One region of the Janthinobacterium sp. PSRC1-1 genome, then DNA from elsewhere that is predicted to be linked to it. Evidence: riboswitches for the same ligand, from Rfam matches in the RefSeq annotation. Region 1 holds a riboswitch; the other holds the start of a gene.
What was found. A riboswitch is a leader RNA that binds a small molecule or an ion and turns the genes downstream of it on or off. The one in region 1 is predicted to bind thiamine pyrophosphate.
Positions count from the first base shown of each region.

Region 1 (7,204 bases):
GACGGGTCGAGGCCGGCAAACACCAGCACAGTGTGGCGCATCGGCACCATCACGCCAGGCGGCCCGCCATCGGCGACGACGGCGAAGCGGCGAATTTACGCGGCATGCGGCCCGCCAGAAACGCTTCGCGCCCGGCCCGCACGGCCAGCTTCATGGCACGCGCCATGCGCACGGGGTCGCGCGCGCCGGCAATCGCCGTATTCATCAGCACGCCATCGCAACCGAGTTCCATGGCAATGGCCGCATCCGACGCCGTGCCCACGCCCGCGTCCACCAGCACGGGGACTTTCGCCTGATCGATGATCAGCGACAGATTCCACGGATTCAAAATGCCCATGCCCGAGCCGATCAGGGAGGCCAGCGGCATGACGGCCACGCAGCCGATGTCTTCCAGAATCTTCGCCTGGATCGGGTCGTCGCTGCAGTAGACCATCACGTCAAAGCCATCCTTGACCAGCGCTTCGGCCGCAATCAGCGTTTCCGGCATGTGCGGAAACAGGGTCTTCTCGTCGCCCAATACTTCGAGCTTCACCAGATTGCGCCCGCCCAGCAGTTCGCGCGCCAGTTGCAGCGTGTAGACGGCATCTTTCGCGTTGTAGCAGCCGGCCGTGTTCGGCAAGATCGTGTACTGGTCCGGCGGCACGAAGTCGAGCAGGCTGGGCGCGTTCGGATCTTGCCCGATGTTGACCCGGCGGATCGCCACCGTGATGATCTGCGCCTCGGCCGCGTCCGTCGCTTCGCGCGTCTGCGGCAAGTCCTTGTACTTGCCGCTACCGACCAACAAGCGTGATTGATATTGCTTGCCTGCGATCGTCAGCAGGTCATTGTTTGTTGCGGTATGCATGTGCTTTTCCTTAAGTTTTTAAACGTCCGAAGAAAACCGTAGCGAGCGGCGATGATTTGTGGCCGAGACGCGCAACCGTGCTTGAGCACGGTGAGCATCGCAGGCCGCAAAGCGCGACGCGCAGTAGGTTTGCTTGGACGTTTTCAGCCGCCACCGATGGCGCGGACTATTTCTACCTGATCTTGGCTTTGCAAGGTCTTGCCCTGCCACGCCTTGCGCGGCACGACATTGCGGTTGACGGCCAGCGCCAGCGCCTGGTTTTCCAGCGCCAGCGCGGCGATCAGCTGATCCAGGGTTTGCCCGGGTGGCACCTGGTGCGGCGCGCCATTGAGCACGATGTCTATCATTGCGTTCACGATGCCGCCTCCTTCAGACCTTGCGGTACAGCTCGGCGCCGTTCTTGACGAATTCGATGGCTTTCACCTCCATCCCCTGCTTGAGTGCCTGGTCTTCCGCGATGCCCATGCCGGCCGCGTATTCGCGCACTTCCTGCGTGATCTTCATCGAGCAGAAATGCGGGCCGCACATGGAGCAGAAATGCGCCACCTTGGCCGAATCCTTGGGCAGGGTTTCATCGTGGAATTCGCGCGCCTTGTCCGGGTCCAGGCCGATGTTGAACTGGTCGTCCCAGCGGAATTCGAAGCGCGCTTTCGACAGGGCGTTGTCGCGGATTTGCGCGCCCGGATGGCCTTTCGCCAGGTCGGCCGCGTGCGCCGCGATCTTGTAGGTGATGATGCCGTCCTTCACATCCGCCTTGTTGGGCAGGCCCAGGTGTTCCTTCGGCGTCACGTAGCACAGCATGGCCGTGCCATACCAGCCGATCATGGCCGCGCCGATGCCGGACGTGATGTGGTCGTAGCCGGGCGCGATATCGGTGGTCAACGGTCCCAGCGTGTAGAACGGCGCTTCGCCGCACTGTTCCAGCTGCAAATCCATGTTTTCCTTGATCAGTTGCATGGGCACGTGGCCCGGGCCTTCGATCATCACTTGCACGTCGTGCTTCCATGCCACTTGCGTCAGCTCGCCCAGGGTTTTCAGTTCGCCCAGCTGCGCTTCGTCGTTGGCGTCGTAGATGGAACCGGGGCGCAAGCCGTCGCCCAGCGAGAACGACACGTCATACGCCTTCATGATTTCGCAAATGTCTTCGAAATGCGTGTACAGGAACGATTCCTGATGGTGCGCCAGGCACCATTTCGCCATGATGGAGCCGCCGCGCGAGACGATGCCCGTCAAGCGCTTGGCCGTCATCGGCACATAGCGCAGCAGCACGCCGGCGTGGATGGTGAAGTAATCGACGCCCTGCTCGGCCTGCTCGATGAGGGTATCGCGGAAGATTTCCCACGTCAGGTCTTCGGCCTTGCCGTTGACCTTTTCCAGAGCCTGGTAGATGGGCACGGTGCCGATCGGCACAGGGCTGTTGCGCACGATCCATTCGCGCGTTTCGTGGATGTGCTTGCCGGTGGACAAGTCCATCACGTTGTCGCCGCCCCAGCGGATGGCCCAGGTCATCTTTTCCACTTCCTCGCCAATGGACGAAGTGACGGCGGAATTGCCGATGTTCGCGTTGATTTTCACCAGGAAATTGCGGCCGATAATCATCGGTTCCACTTCCGGGTGGTTGATGTTGGCGGGAATAATGGCGCGGCCGCGGGCGATTTCCTCGCGCACGAATTCGGGCGTGATTTCGGCCGGGATGCTGGCGCCAAACGACTGGCCCGGGTGCTGGCGGCCCATCAGGTCGGCCAGGCGTTCGCCCATGGGACCGGAGGCTTGCAGTTCGCGCAAATACTCCTGGCGGCGCATGTTTTCGCGGATGGCGACAAATTCCATTTCCGGCGTGATGATGCCGCGCTTCGCGTAATGCATTTGCGTGACGTTCTTGCCGGCAATGGCGCGGCGCGGCTTGCGGTGCAAGTTGAAACGCAGCTCGGCCAGTTTCGGGTCCGCCAGGCGGGCGATGCCGTAATCGGAGGTGGGGCCGGGCAACTCTTCCGTATCGGCACGTTCCATGATCCACGGCAGGCGCGGCGTATCGAGGCCCGAGCGGATGTCGATCTGCACGTCCGGGTCCGTGTAGGGGCCGGAGGTGTCGTACACGTAGATCGGCGGATTCTTTTCGCCGCCGAACGACGCTTCCGTGTCGGATTGGCTGATTCTGCGCATGGGCACGCGGATGTCGGGGCGGCTGCCTTCGACATAGATCTTGCGCGAATTGGGCAGCGGCGCGATGGCGGCTTCGTCGACCGTGGCGGTGGCGGAGAGGAATTTCGGGTTGGCGTTCATTTTGGCTCCTTGGCTAGACTATTTTTAAGCCTGGAGCCAGCTAAGGAGGTTCGGAATTGCGCACGCGGAAAGGCGGGGTGCGTTCATCCTAAAGCTTCCCTTCGCTGGCATTATCCAGATCAGGTTCGGAGGGTATTTCTCACCCGCGCTTGCACTGTGTTTCCACAGCGAAAGGCAGGACCCCTAGCGTTTGCCGCCTTGCGGCAGCGAGCCAATTATACGCGGTTCACGCCGCGTGGCCAGATGATTTCTTGACGATGTCGTGTTTGTGCATCTGCTGCAATGCAACAGATGCCAGCACGCTTATTTCTTCTTGCCCCAGCGCCAGGCGGTCGGTTCGCCCTTCAGCTGGCAAATGAAAATGAGCGCGGCAACGATGGCCACTTCATACACGATGTAGCCGACGAGCATGGTTTGCGGCGGGAACAGGAAAGCGCCGCAGGCGAACAGCGCCAGTGCGGCCAGAAACACCAGCCAGCCTTGCCAGGTGATGGGCAAGCCCCAGCCCCAGCCATAGGTCTTGGCGGGAAACCAGTAGGAGGGAGATTTGTCAGCCATGATGCTTTCCTTGTCGATGTCGATGACACCAAGTATAAATCACGCTCTCCGCAAGCGCTCCGTGACATCGAGGCCGATGCCGCGGTAGCCGATGAAGCGGCTGCCATTGTCGAACATCGGTTCGCCGCTGACCTGCAAATACTGCGTGCTGCCGTCGAGGTTGGCGCGGCTGTAGATGAAGTCGAGGAACGGTTCGCGCGCGGCAATCTTGGCGTCGAGCAGCGCTCGTTCGGCCGCATTCCAGCGCTGCGGCTCTTCCTCGCTGCCGATGCCCAGCATTTCAGCCACGGGACCGGAAAAGCGCGTCAGGTTGCCCTGCGCATCCTGTTCCCAGTACCAGTCGGACGACAGTTCCGTGAAGCGCTGGAAGCGCGCTTCGCTTTCGCGCAGCTCCGCCGTGCGTTCTTCCACCTTCTGTTCCAGCGACTTGTTGTATTCGGCCAGCTTCTGGTACAGCAAACGCACTTCCAGCATGTTGTGGATGCGCGTCTTGACTTCCACCAGGTCGAAAGGCTTGCTGACGAAGTCCTTGGCGCCCGCCTGCAGCGCGCGCAGCTTGTGGCCGGGCTGGGCCGTGATCACCAGCACGGGCAGATAGCTGCCCGCCTCGATGTCGCGCAAGCCTTCCATCACTTCGAAGCCATCCATTTCCGGCATCTGCAAGTCGAGCAGGATCAGGTCGTAGCGGTGCTGCTGGTGCAGCGCGCGCACGGCTTGCGGGTCCATGGTGGACGTGATGCGCGTATAGCCGGCGTTGCGCAGCACCTGTTCGAGCAGCATGACGTTGGCCTCCTGGTCATCGACGATGAGGATGCTGGCGTTGAGGATCTCGGTGGCTTGAAGCATGGCGGTATTCCTAAAATGAAGTGCTGAATTAGCGTACTGTGTGAGTGTCGTCGGCCAGGCCGTGCGCGGCCGCATGGTGCAGGGCCACGTCGAGCGCGTCCATGAATTCGACGACCTTGATGGGCTTGGTCAGATAGCGGAAGAAGCCCGCTTCCAGGCCCTTCTCGATGTCGCGCGGCACGGCGTTGGCGGACAGGGCCATGACGGGAATGTGGCTGGTGAGGGGATCATCATGCAGGATATTCAGGGCGCCATAGCCGCTGATGCCGGGCAGGTTGATATCCATCAAGATCACGTCCGGCTGATACGTGCGCGCCAGGTCGATGCCCAGGTGCGCATCGATGGCCGTCAGCAGTTTCAAGTCGCTGCGGCGGGCGATCAATTGCTCCACCAGCGCCAGGTTGGCGGGATTGTCTTCCACGTACAGCAAGGTGCGCTGGCTTTCCTGATTTTCCTGCACCACAGGCAGCACTTCACCCTCTTCCAGGTGCAGTTCGGGCGCGCGCGAAGCCTGGAATTCCACCCAGAAGGTGGTGCCCAGGCCCACCGTGCTGTCGACGCCGATGGTGCCGCCCATCAGTTCGACCAACTGCTTGGTGACGACCAGGCCGATACCCGTGCCCTCTTCCGTGCTGCTTTCCTGACCCAGGCGGTTGAAAGGCTGGAACAGCTGACTCATCTGTTCGGCATTCAGGCCGGCGCCGCTGTCGGTGACGCTGGTGCGTACTTTGTCGCCGTGCTGGCGGCAAACGACTTTCACGCTGCCGCCGCTCTGGTTGTACTTGATGGCGTTCGACAACAGGTTGATCATCACCTGTTTCACGCGCGTGCGGTCGGCATGCACATAGAAAGCCTTGCCGCAGCGGGGGAAATGCATGCTGATGCCGCGCTTTTCCGCCTGCGGCGCGATCATCGCCTGGCAATCCTGCAACACATCGAGCAAGGACATCGCCTCTTCCGACATGGTGACCTTGCCCGACTCGATCATGGCCAGGTCGAGGATTTCATTGATCAAACGCAAGAGATACCAGCCGCCCTTGAGGATCTGATCGATCGAGCGCTGCTGCGGCAAGCTCGGTGCCGGTGTCTCGGACGCCATCAGCTGGGCGAAGCCGAGCACGGCATTCAAGGGCGTGCGCAACTCATGGCTCATGCTCGACAGAAACTCGGACTTGGCCAGATTCGCTTTTTCCGCCGCCTGGCGGGCCTTTTCCATTTCGATATTCGTGTCTTGCAGCGCTTGCTCGAACTGCTTGCGTTCCGTCACGTCGCGCGCGGCGGCAAACACGCCCTGCAGCTTGCGGTCGCGGTCGTGGAAGGTCGAGGCGTTGTACGACACCACCGTCCGCTTGCCGTCGCGCGCCAGGGCCGTCAGCTCGTAATTGGTCAACTTGCCTTCACGCAACACGCGTGCGATGGCTTCCTCGGCCCGTTCCGGTTCCGTAAAGTAATTCTTGCACGGTGCGCCGATCAATTCGTCGCGCGTGCAGCCCGTCAGCGCTTCCATCTGCTGGTTGACGTCGCTGATGATGCCGCGCGGATCCGTCGTCATCAGGGCGTCGATATTCGATTCGATCAGCGAGCGCGTATAGAACTGCTGCTCGCGCAAGCGCTGGTCCAGCAGCGCCTGTTCCGCCTCGACCTGCTTGCGCGCCGTGTTGTCGGTGCCGATCAGCAAGTAACCGATGACCTTGCTCTGCGCGTCGCGCAAGGCCGTCACGGAGACCATGGCGGGGAAGCGGCTGCCATCCTTGCGGATATACGTCAATTCGTAGATGTCTTCGATGCCGCGCGTGGCCTTGAACACCAGCGCTTCGACGCCGGGCGTGATGACCGTGTCGAGTTCGGCACTGAGGGCGGCGGCGCGCGCGATGATTTCTTGCGCGTCGGAAATACCGGCCGGGGTCAGCTTGTCGACCACGTCGCTCGCTTCATAGCCGAGCATGCGTTCGGCGCCCACATTGAAAATCTGGATCACGCCCTGCGCATCGGTGGCGATGCACGAGAAATTGGCGCTATTGAAAATGGCATCCTGCAAGGCGCCCGCCTTGAGCAGCTGGCGCGGCAGGCTGGCCGCCAGCGTGCGCCGGTACAGCGCCACGAGCAGCATCAGCAGCAGGAAGACCAGCGCGTCGATGACGCAGGCCGTCTCGAACGGCGCGCGCCAGGCCAGCACGCCGACGGCCAGCAGCGCGATGGCGCTGAATGAAAACGCCAGCGCCATGGGCCAGCGCGACGGTGCGCGCGGGGGAATGTTTTCAACAGATTGCATGAGGTAGCCTGGGCTGTGACAACGATAAGAGGGACATGCGGTGATCAGGAACCTTGGCGCTGGCGCACGTCCGACAGCAGGCGAGCGAATTCCTTTTTGACCACGCCATAGCATTCGCACACATGGCCTTCGAGGCCGGCGCGGTCCAGCACGGAGATATGGCCGCGCCGGTAACTGATGAAGCCGCGCTGCTGCAAGCGCCCGGCCGCTTCCGTCACGCCCTCGCGGCGCACGCCCAGCATGTTGGCAATCAATTCCTGTGTCATCGTCAGCTCGCGGTTCGGCAGGCGGTCCATGGTCAGCAGCAGCCAGCGGCACAGCTGCTGCTCCACCGTATGGTGGCGGTTGCACACGGCCGTCTGTGACATTTGCGTGATCAGGGCTTGCGTATAGCGCAGCAG
Region 1 covers NZ_JAFCWK010000008.1:154,262-161,465, forward strand. Annotated here, with positions in the region: gene thiD (bifunctional hydroxymethylpyrimidine kinase/phosphomethylpyrimidine kinase) at 1-41, opposite strand, end outside; gene ACP7DW_RS18915 (thiazole synthase) at 50-844, opposite strand; gene thiS (sulfur carrier protein ThiS) at 988-1,191, opposite strand; gene thiC (phosphomethylpyrimidine synthase ThiC) at 1,214-3,127, opposite strand; TPP riboswitch at 3,207-3,322, opposite strand; gene ACP7DW_RS18930 (hypothetical protein) at 3,431-3,685, opposite strand; gene ACP7DW_RS18935 (response regulator) at 3,725-4,531, opposite strand; gene ACP7DW_RS18940 (PAS domain S-box protein) at 4,560-6,803, opposite strand; gene ACP7DW_RS18945 (Crp/Fnr family transcriptional regulator) at 6,848-7,204, opposite strand, start outside.

Region 2 (7,204 bases), on a different contig from region 1:
GCCGCCGCCACGTCGGCCAGCAAGGCTTCCTTGCTGGGGAAGTGGCGGTACACGGCGGCGATCGATACGCCCACCGTGCGCGCCAGTTCGCGCAGCGAGAGGGCGGCATCGTGCTGCTGCGCCAGTTGCGCGATGGTGGCGGCGACCAGGGTGTCGCGCAAGTTGCCATGGTGATAGGTGCTCGTCGTTGTCATTTTATGTTATCGCTGTTCACATTGTCGTGTATGATGGCCATGTTATCACTGAACACATGGAGAGCACATGCAAGAGATGAACATCGCCGTCCGCGCCGTGGCCATGCCGCCCGGCGCCAGCATCGCCCCCTTGTACCCGGGCAGCAACCTGGCCGACGCATATGCCGTCGCGCTGCCGACTGCGCGGGCGCGCCAGATGGACATGGAAAGCCTGGCGCGCATCCTGCTGGGCAGCCAGCCGGGCTGGGCGCGCAAATTGATGGTGCTGCGCGACGTCATCGTGGCGCGCTTCGGCATCCGCACGGCAAAGCAGATGGAAGCCAGGCCAGGCAAGCGCATCGGCATCTTCCGCATCTTTGCCGTCAGTGACGACGAGATCATCGTGGGCGAGGATGACAGCCACCTCGATTTCCGCCTGTCGGTGCTGCGCAACCGCGACGCGGGGCAGGAACAGTTCGGCAGCATCACCATGTCCAGCGTCGTGCATTGCCACAATTGGGTGGGGCGCGCCTACATCCTGCTGATCCGGCCTTTCCACAAGCTGATCGTGCGGCGTTCGCTGGCGCGCGCCGTCAAGGGCGGCTTTGCCTGAACCGATGAAGGATGGGCTTGGCAGGGAAGGGGGCGTGACGGCGCGGGCAATCTTGCTTATTCATGGCCGGTATTGCATACTGCGCCACCAGCCTCATCACGATTCCCATGAACGATACGCTTCTCCTGCTGGGTTTTGCCACCACGCCGCTTGAACTGATTTCCTTTGTCCTGGCACTGACAACCGTTGCGCTGAACATCCGCCAGAACCACTGGGCGTGGCTGTTCGCCATCATTTCCTCGGCCGCCTACGGTGTCGTGTTTTTCGAGTCGCGCCTGTATGGCGACATGGCCTTGCAACTGCTGTTCATCAGCGTTTCTTTCTGGGGCTGGTACCAGTGGCTGCATCCGGCCAGCGGCGGCAAGACGCTGCCCGTCACGCGCCTGAACGGACGGGGCTGGCTCGCTTGCGCCGCGGGCTGGCTGGTCGGCTTCCTGCTGATCGCCTGGCTGCTGACGACGACGGACACCGACGTGCCGCATGCGGATGGTTTCCTCACGGCAGGCAGCCTGGTCGGGCAATTCCTGTTGTCGCGCAAGAAGCTGGAAAACTGGATCGCCTGGATCGTCGTCGACGTGCTGTATGTCTGGCTGTACCTGCACAAGGGCCTGACCCTGACGGCCGTGCTGTATGGTTTCTTCGTCGTGATGGCCATCATCGGCTTGCTGGCGTGGAAAAAGTCGGCACCGGCCGCGCCCGATGCGATGGTTCTCAAGTGATGGCGCCTTGCGTGCGCGTAGCGATCCTGGGCGCGGAATCGTCGGGTAAGTCGACCCTGGCGGCCGCCCTCGCCGAGCGCTACGGCACCGTCTGGGTACCGGAATACTTGCGTGAATTCGTGGCAACGCAGGGCAGGGTGCCCGTCTCGGCCGACCAGTTTGGTATTGCGCGCACGCAAGTCGAACGCGAAGCGGCAGCCGCTGCGCAAGCCCGGAACTATCTGTTTTGCGATACGACACCGCTGATGACGGCCGTCTACAGCCGCCATTACTTTGATGGCGCCGACGCGCAGCTGGCGGCGCTGGCCGATGCCACGCAGTACGACGTGACGTTGGTGACGGCGCCCGACAGCCCGTGGGTGGCCGACGGCTTGCAGCGCGAGTCGGAAGCCGTGCGCCAGCTGATCTACCGCTACCTGCTCGACGAGCTCGACGCGCGCGGCATCGTCTACCACGTGCTGCACGACAGCCTGGCGGCGCGCCTGGAACAGGCGGCGCCTTTGCTGCGGCAGGCGCTCGCTGCGGCGCCTGCCATTTCCCTCAATTAAAAGTCAAACTGCGCTGAAAGCTTGAACGTACGGCTGGCGCCAGGATACAGATAACCATCCGATTCCGGCGTCACGTCGCGCCAGTAGAACTTGTCTGCCACGTTGTTGACGCTGGCGCGCAGCACGGCTGCCTTGCCGGCGATGCGCGTGGCCCAGGCGGCGCCCAGGTTGAACACGTGGTACGACGGCACGAAGGTCGTGTTGTTGTACTCAAACGCTTTCTTGCCCGCATATTCCCAGCTGCCATTGACGCTCAAGCCCGCCACTTGCTGCACGGCGTAGTCCGCATGCACGGCCGCCTTGAAGGCCGGCACGTTGGGCACGCGCTTGCCGTCGAGCGATGCTTCGCCCGTGTTCGACTGCTGGCTGTTCAGGGCCGTCAGCGAGACGCCCAGGTTCAGGTCGCGGGTCGCCTTGCCTTGCGCGGACAATTCCAAACCACGGTGCTGCGCCTGGCCTTCACGCACGAAGTAGCCGGCGGCATTCTGGAATTCCAGGCCCTTGCGGATCTGGAACAGGCTGGCCGCCACCATGAAATCCGGCGTCACGTCCATCTTCATGCCCAGTTCGATCTGCTTCGAACGGCTGGGCGATAATTCCACGTTGGCATTCATCGCCTTGCGGTCGGCCGTGCCGCCATGTTCCATGCCCTGCGAGTAGGCCGCGTACACGGAGACATTGTCGAGCGGGGTGTAGACGAGCGAGACGTTGGGCAGCAGGAAGTCGTGCCTGGCGCGGATTTCCGTGGCTGCCTTCAGCACATACTGATAGCCATCGACGTTGATATGACGCAAGCCGCCATGCAGCTTCCAGTTTTGGGTCAGGCTGACGATATCCTGCACGAAGACGGCGTTTTCCGTATCCTTGCGCACCAGGCGCACGGGGCCCGTGACGCCGGGCGACGTGCCGACGATTTGCGGCTGATAGATGTTGCTCACGCCCACCCAGTCGTACACGTACAGGCCGGCCCGGTCCTTGCGGCGGAAGGTCGAGACGCCGGCCGTGAATTCATGGCGCAGGCTGCCCGTGGCGAACTTGCCCTGGATCATGGCTTGCGCGCTCAGCGGCTTTTTCGTCTCGCCCAGGCTGCGGTAGTCATACACGTCGTAGTCGCCATTGCCGCAGAAGCCAGGGTACAGGTCCTGTCCGCTGCAGCCGTACGGGAAGGCCGTGTAGTCGTCGCGCTTGAACGAATGCTGGTTGGCCGACAGGGTGGCGTGCCAGTCGTCATTGAAGGCGTACTGGAAGCGCAGGCCGATATTGCTGGTGACGGTTTCCACGGGGCGCGTCCAGGGCTGCCGGTTGAGCATGGCGTCGGCGCTGATGCCGGTCGGCAAGGTCGTGTTATTCAGCAGCTGGAAGCCGGGCGCCGTCGCCTGCGCCTTGTCCTGGTAGTCGGCATCGAGCTGCAGCAGCGCTTGCGGCGAAATCTGCCAGTCGAAGGCGCCGGAAATGAACTTGCGGTTGCCGTCCGCACCCTTGATGTAGGAGCGCAGGCGCTCGGCCGCCACGTTGACGCGGTAGCCGAAACGCGTGTCTTCCAGGCGGCCGCCCAGGTCGACGGCGCCGTACAGGGTGCCCCGCTCGCGCGTTTCCACGGTGACGGTGCGCAGCGGCGCGTTGGTCGGGCGCTTGACGATGAAATCGATCACGCCACCGGGCGCGGCCACGCCTGCCTGCAAGCCGGCCAGGCCCTTCAGCACTTCGATGCGTTCCTTGTTTTCCAGCGGAATTTGCGTGTCGCCGGGAATGGCCACGCCATCCTTGCGGTAGCTGGAATTGTTGTCGAGCTTGAAGCCGCGGATGGAAAATTGCTCCGCATAGCCGACGGCGTTGTAGGCGTCGTTGATGCTGGCGTCGAGCTTGACGGCATCGCTGAGATTGCGGATCTGTAAATCCTGCATGTCTTTTTGCGAAATGACGGTGACGGACGCCGGCGTCTGCAGCAGCGGCGCGTCGGCAAAGCCGCCGACGGAGGCGCGCCTGACGGCAGGCGCCTTGCTGGCCGTGACGACGACTTCAGCCATGCTTTGCGTGTCGGCCGGCGCTTCGGCGCTGTCATTTGCAGCAAAGGCGGGCGCGGCAAACGCGTGCAGGATGGCCAGGGTCAATACAGGACGGGAAAAATGCGCAGATAAATTCGGTGTGGACATAGATTGCTCGTGGTTCAAGCCGTCTCGGGAAAGAGCACGGCAGGCTGCTTGTTCGGCTGGCGCCAACGCAGGAGCTATCAAAGGAGGGAGGTACTTTGCGCTTTCCTTCGCTGGCATTATCCAGATCAGGTACGAAGGGTATCTCTCACCCGGATGACTGCTCCAGGACCCCTAGCGAAATGACAGCTTAGCATGAAGCACGGCCAGCTGTCCCGCTGGCTGACCGTTTTACAACAGTGTGGTGCGAATCTACAAACTGAGTTCGAGCACCTTGCGGCTGACGGCGGGCGTGATGTCGCGCTGTTCGCCCAGCGCCGTCATGCCGTGCGCTTCCAGGGCGGCGACGACGGCGTCCACGCTGGCATGGTTCAGGCCGTAGTCGGCCAGGCGCGTCTTGACGCCCATGTGGCGGAAGAAAAATTCCGTGCGCGCGATGGCCGCCTCGATGCGGCCATCTTCGTCGCCGCCATCGAGGCCCCAGACGCGGGCCGCGTATTGCAGCAGCTTGGCGCGCTTGGCCTGCTTGCGCACGCGTAGCATGCTGGGCAGGATGATGGCCAGCGTTTGCGCATGATCGAGCTCATACAGGGCCGTCAATTCGTGGCCGATGGCGTGCGTGGACCAGTCTTGCGGCACGCCCACGCCGATCAGGCCGTTCAAGGCCAGGGTGGCGCTCCACATCACGTTGGCGCGCACGTCGTAGTCGTCCGGGTGTGACAGGGCTTTCGGGCCTTCCTCGATCAGGGTCAGCAAAATGCCTTCGGCGAAGCGGTCTTGCACGGACGCGTTGACGGGGGTGGTCAAATACTGTTCCATGACGTGCGCAAACGCGTCGACGACGCCATTGCCCACCTGGCGCAGCGGCAAGGTGAACGTTTTCGACGGATCCAGCACGGAGAACTTCGGATACACCTTGCGGCTCATGAACGAGCGCTTTTCCTGCGTGGCCTTGCGCGTGATCACGGCCGAGCCATTCATTTCGGAACCGGTGGCCGGCAAGGTGAGCACCGTGCCGAAGGGCAGGGCGGCCTCGACGATCTTGCCGCCTTGCGCCAGGATGTCCCACGCCTCGCCCTCATGCAGGGCGGCGGCGGCAATGAATTTGGTGCCATCGACCACGGAACCGCCGCCGACGGCCAGCAGGAAATCGATGCGCTCGCTTTTCACGAGGGCCACGGCCTGCATCAGGGTTTCATAGCTGGGATTGGGTTCGATGCCGGCAAATTCGAGCACCGTGTGGCCGGCCAGCGCCGCCCTGACTTCATCGTAGACGCCGTTCTGCTTGATGCTGCCGCCGCCGTAGGTCATCAGGACCCGCGCCTGCGGCGGGATCAGGCCGGCGATGGCGGCGATCTGGCCCTGGCCGAAGAGGATTTGCGTCGGATTGTAAAAGTCGAAATTGAACATGGGGCTCCTGCCGCTGAGGTTTAGGCTGTTGCTGAGCCATGATTATGGCCGAACGGGTGGAAACATGTCGTGGACGCTTGAGCTTTTCGCCCGCGCGGTGGAGAATGCAGCCGATGTCACCACCACGCGAAAAGGAATGCGCATGACCACCGTCCCACTGGAAGAATCGGGTTTGCCGGCCACGGCACTCGACATGCACCGCGCCATCTGCGCCACCATCGCCGCGCTGCAGGCGCTGGACTTGAACAGCCAGCGTTTCGAGGCGTGCACGGACCCGGAATTGCGCCGCGTGCTCGCGCACGCGGGCGACACCAGCCGCAAGGAAGCGGCCATGCTGCTCGAATGGATGCGCCGCCGCGACGCGCGCCTGGATACGGCCATGAAGGAAGCGCTGTTCAAGGCGGGGCCGATTGTTGCCCAGTATCACTATGACGAGAAAATAGGGTAACTATTGGTTTGTTGCTGTGGCGTACCATGCGCCACATGACCCTTGCTTCGCGTAGACTGTGCCCCGAACACGATTTTGGGGGAGTTTGCAGAAATGAAATCATTACCATACCGGGAAGGCAGCTGGTTTGCTGTGCCCTTGCCGGGCGGCGGCTATGCCGTCGGCGTGGTGGCGCGCAGGGCGCCTGCCGGGCGCATCATGCTGGCGTATATGTTCGGGCCGAAGCGCGACAGCTTGCCCACGCTCGATGAGCTGGAAGGCTTGCGGCCGGAACAGGCCGTGCGCCGCCTGCGCACGGGCGACATGGCCCTGCTTAACGAGCGCTGGCCCCTGCTGGGCGACAGCCCCCACTGGGAGCGCGATGCCTGGCCCATGCCGGCCTTTATCCGCCGCAATGAATCCCTGCAGCGCGCCTGGCGCGCCAGCTATGCGGATGCCGACCCTGCCAAGCTGAACCGTGAGGAATCGATCCCCTTCGATACGCCGGGCATGGAAAGCGATTCCCTGTACGGCTACGGGGCGACGGAATTGTTGATGGATAAATTGCTGGCGCAGGAAGCAGCGTCGGTTTGACCGTTGTTGGGCAGCGTAGGTCGGATTAGGCCGCAAGGCCGTAATCCGACAACATTGTTGGCTGTTCTTGTCGGATTACGCGGTTCCCGCTAATCCGACCTACATCGCCTGCACCGCTGGCCAAACACCGGAGTGAGCAGGCCCGATTATTTTTACGCCGCTGGCAAGCTGATCTGAAACGCCAGGCCGCCGCCTTCGCGGTTGCGCACCTGCAATTCGGCGCCATGGCGCAGCAGTACACGGTCGACGATGGCCAGCCCCAGGCCGGCGCCATTTGCTTGCCCGCGCGCCGTGTCGAGGCGGGTGAACGGTTTCATCAGCTGTTCGATCTTTTCCGCCGGCACGCCCGTGCCGTGGTCTTGCACCTCGATGATCACCTTTTTCGCGCCGTGGCTGGTGCGCAGATGGCAGGCGATATCGATTTCCGTCACGTCGCTGCCTGGCGTCTTGCCATAGCGGCGCGCATTCTCGATCAGGTTGTTCAGCACGCGGCGCAAGTCGGTGGGGTTGCCCATCGCATGCGCGCCGTCGGCGATGCTGGCGTTGATCTTCACGTCCGGCAGGCGCATC
Region 2 covers NZ_JAFCWK010000006.1:92,911-100,114, forward strand. Annotated here, with positions in the region: gene ACP7DW_RS14730 (TetR/AcrR family transcriptional regulator) at 1-194, opposite strand, end outside; gene ACP7DW_RS14735 (DUF2867 domain-containing protein) at 262-786, shown strand; gene pnuC (nicotinamide riboside transporter PnuC) at 894-1,505, shown strand; gene ACP7DW_RS14745 (AAA family ATPase) at 1,505-2,053, shown strand; gene ACP7DW_RS14750 (TonB-dependent siderophore receptor) at 2,050-4,206, opposite strand; TPP riboswitch at 4,292-4,389, opposite strand; gene ACP7DW_RS14755 (iron-containing alcohol dehydrogenase) at 4,456-5,613, opposite strand; gene ACP7DW_RS14760 (hypothetical protein) at 5,756-6,061, shown strand; gene ACP7DW_RS14765 (Imm26 family immunity protein) at 6,155-6,634, shown strand; gene ACP7DW_RS14770 (ATP-binding protein) at 6,787-7,204, opposite strand, start outside.
Region 2: it holds a riboswitch for thiamine pyrophosphate, as region 1 does, so the genes downstream of both, ACP7DW_RS14750 (TonB-dependent siderophore receptor) here and thiC (phosphomethylpyrimidine synthase ThiC) in region 1, are expected to answer to the same signal.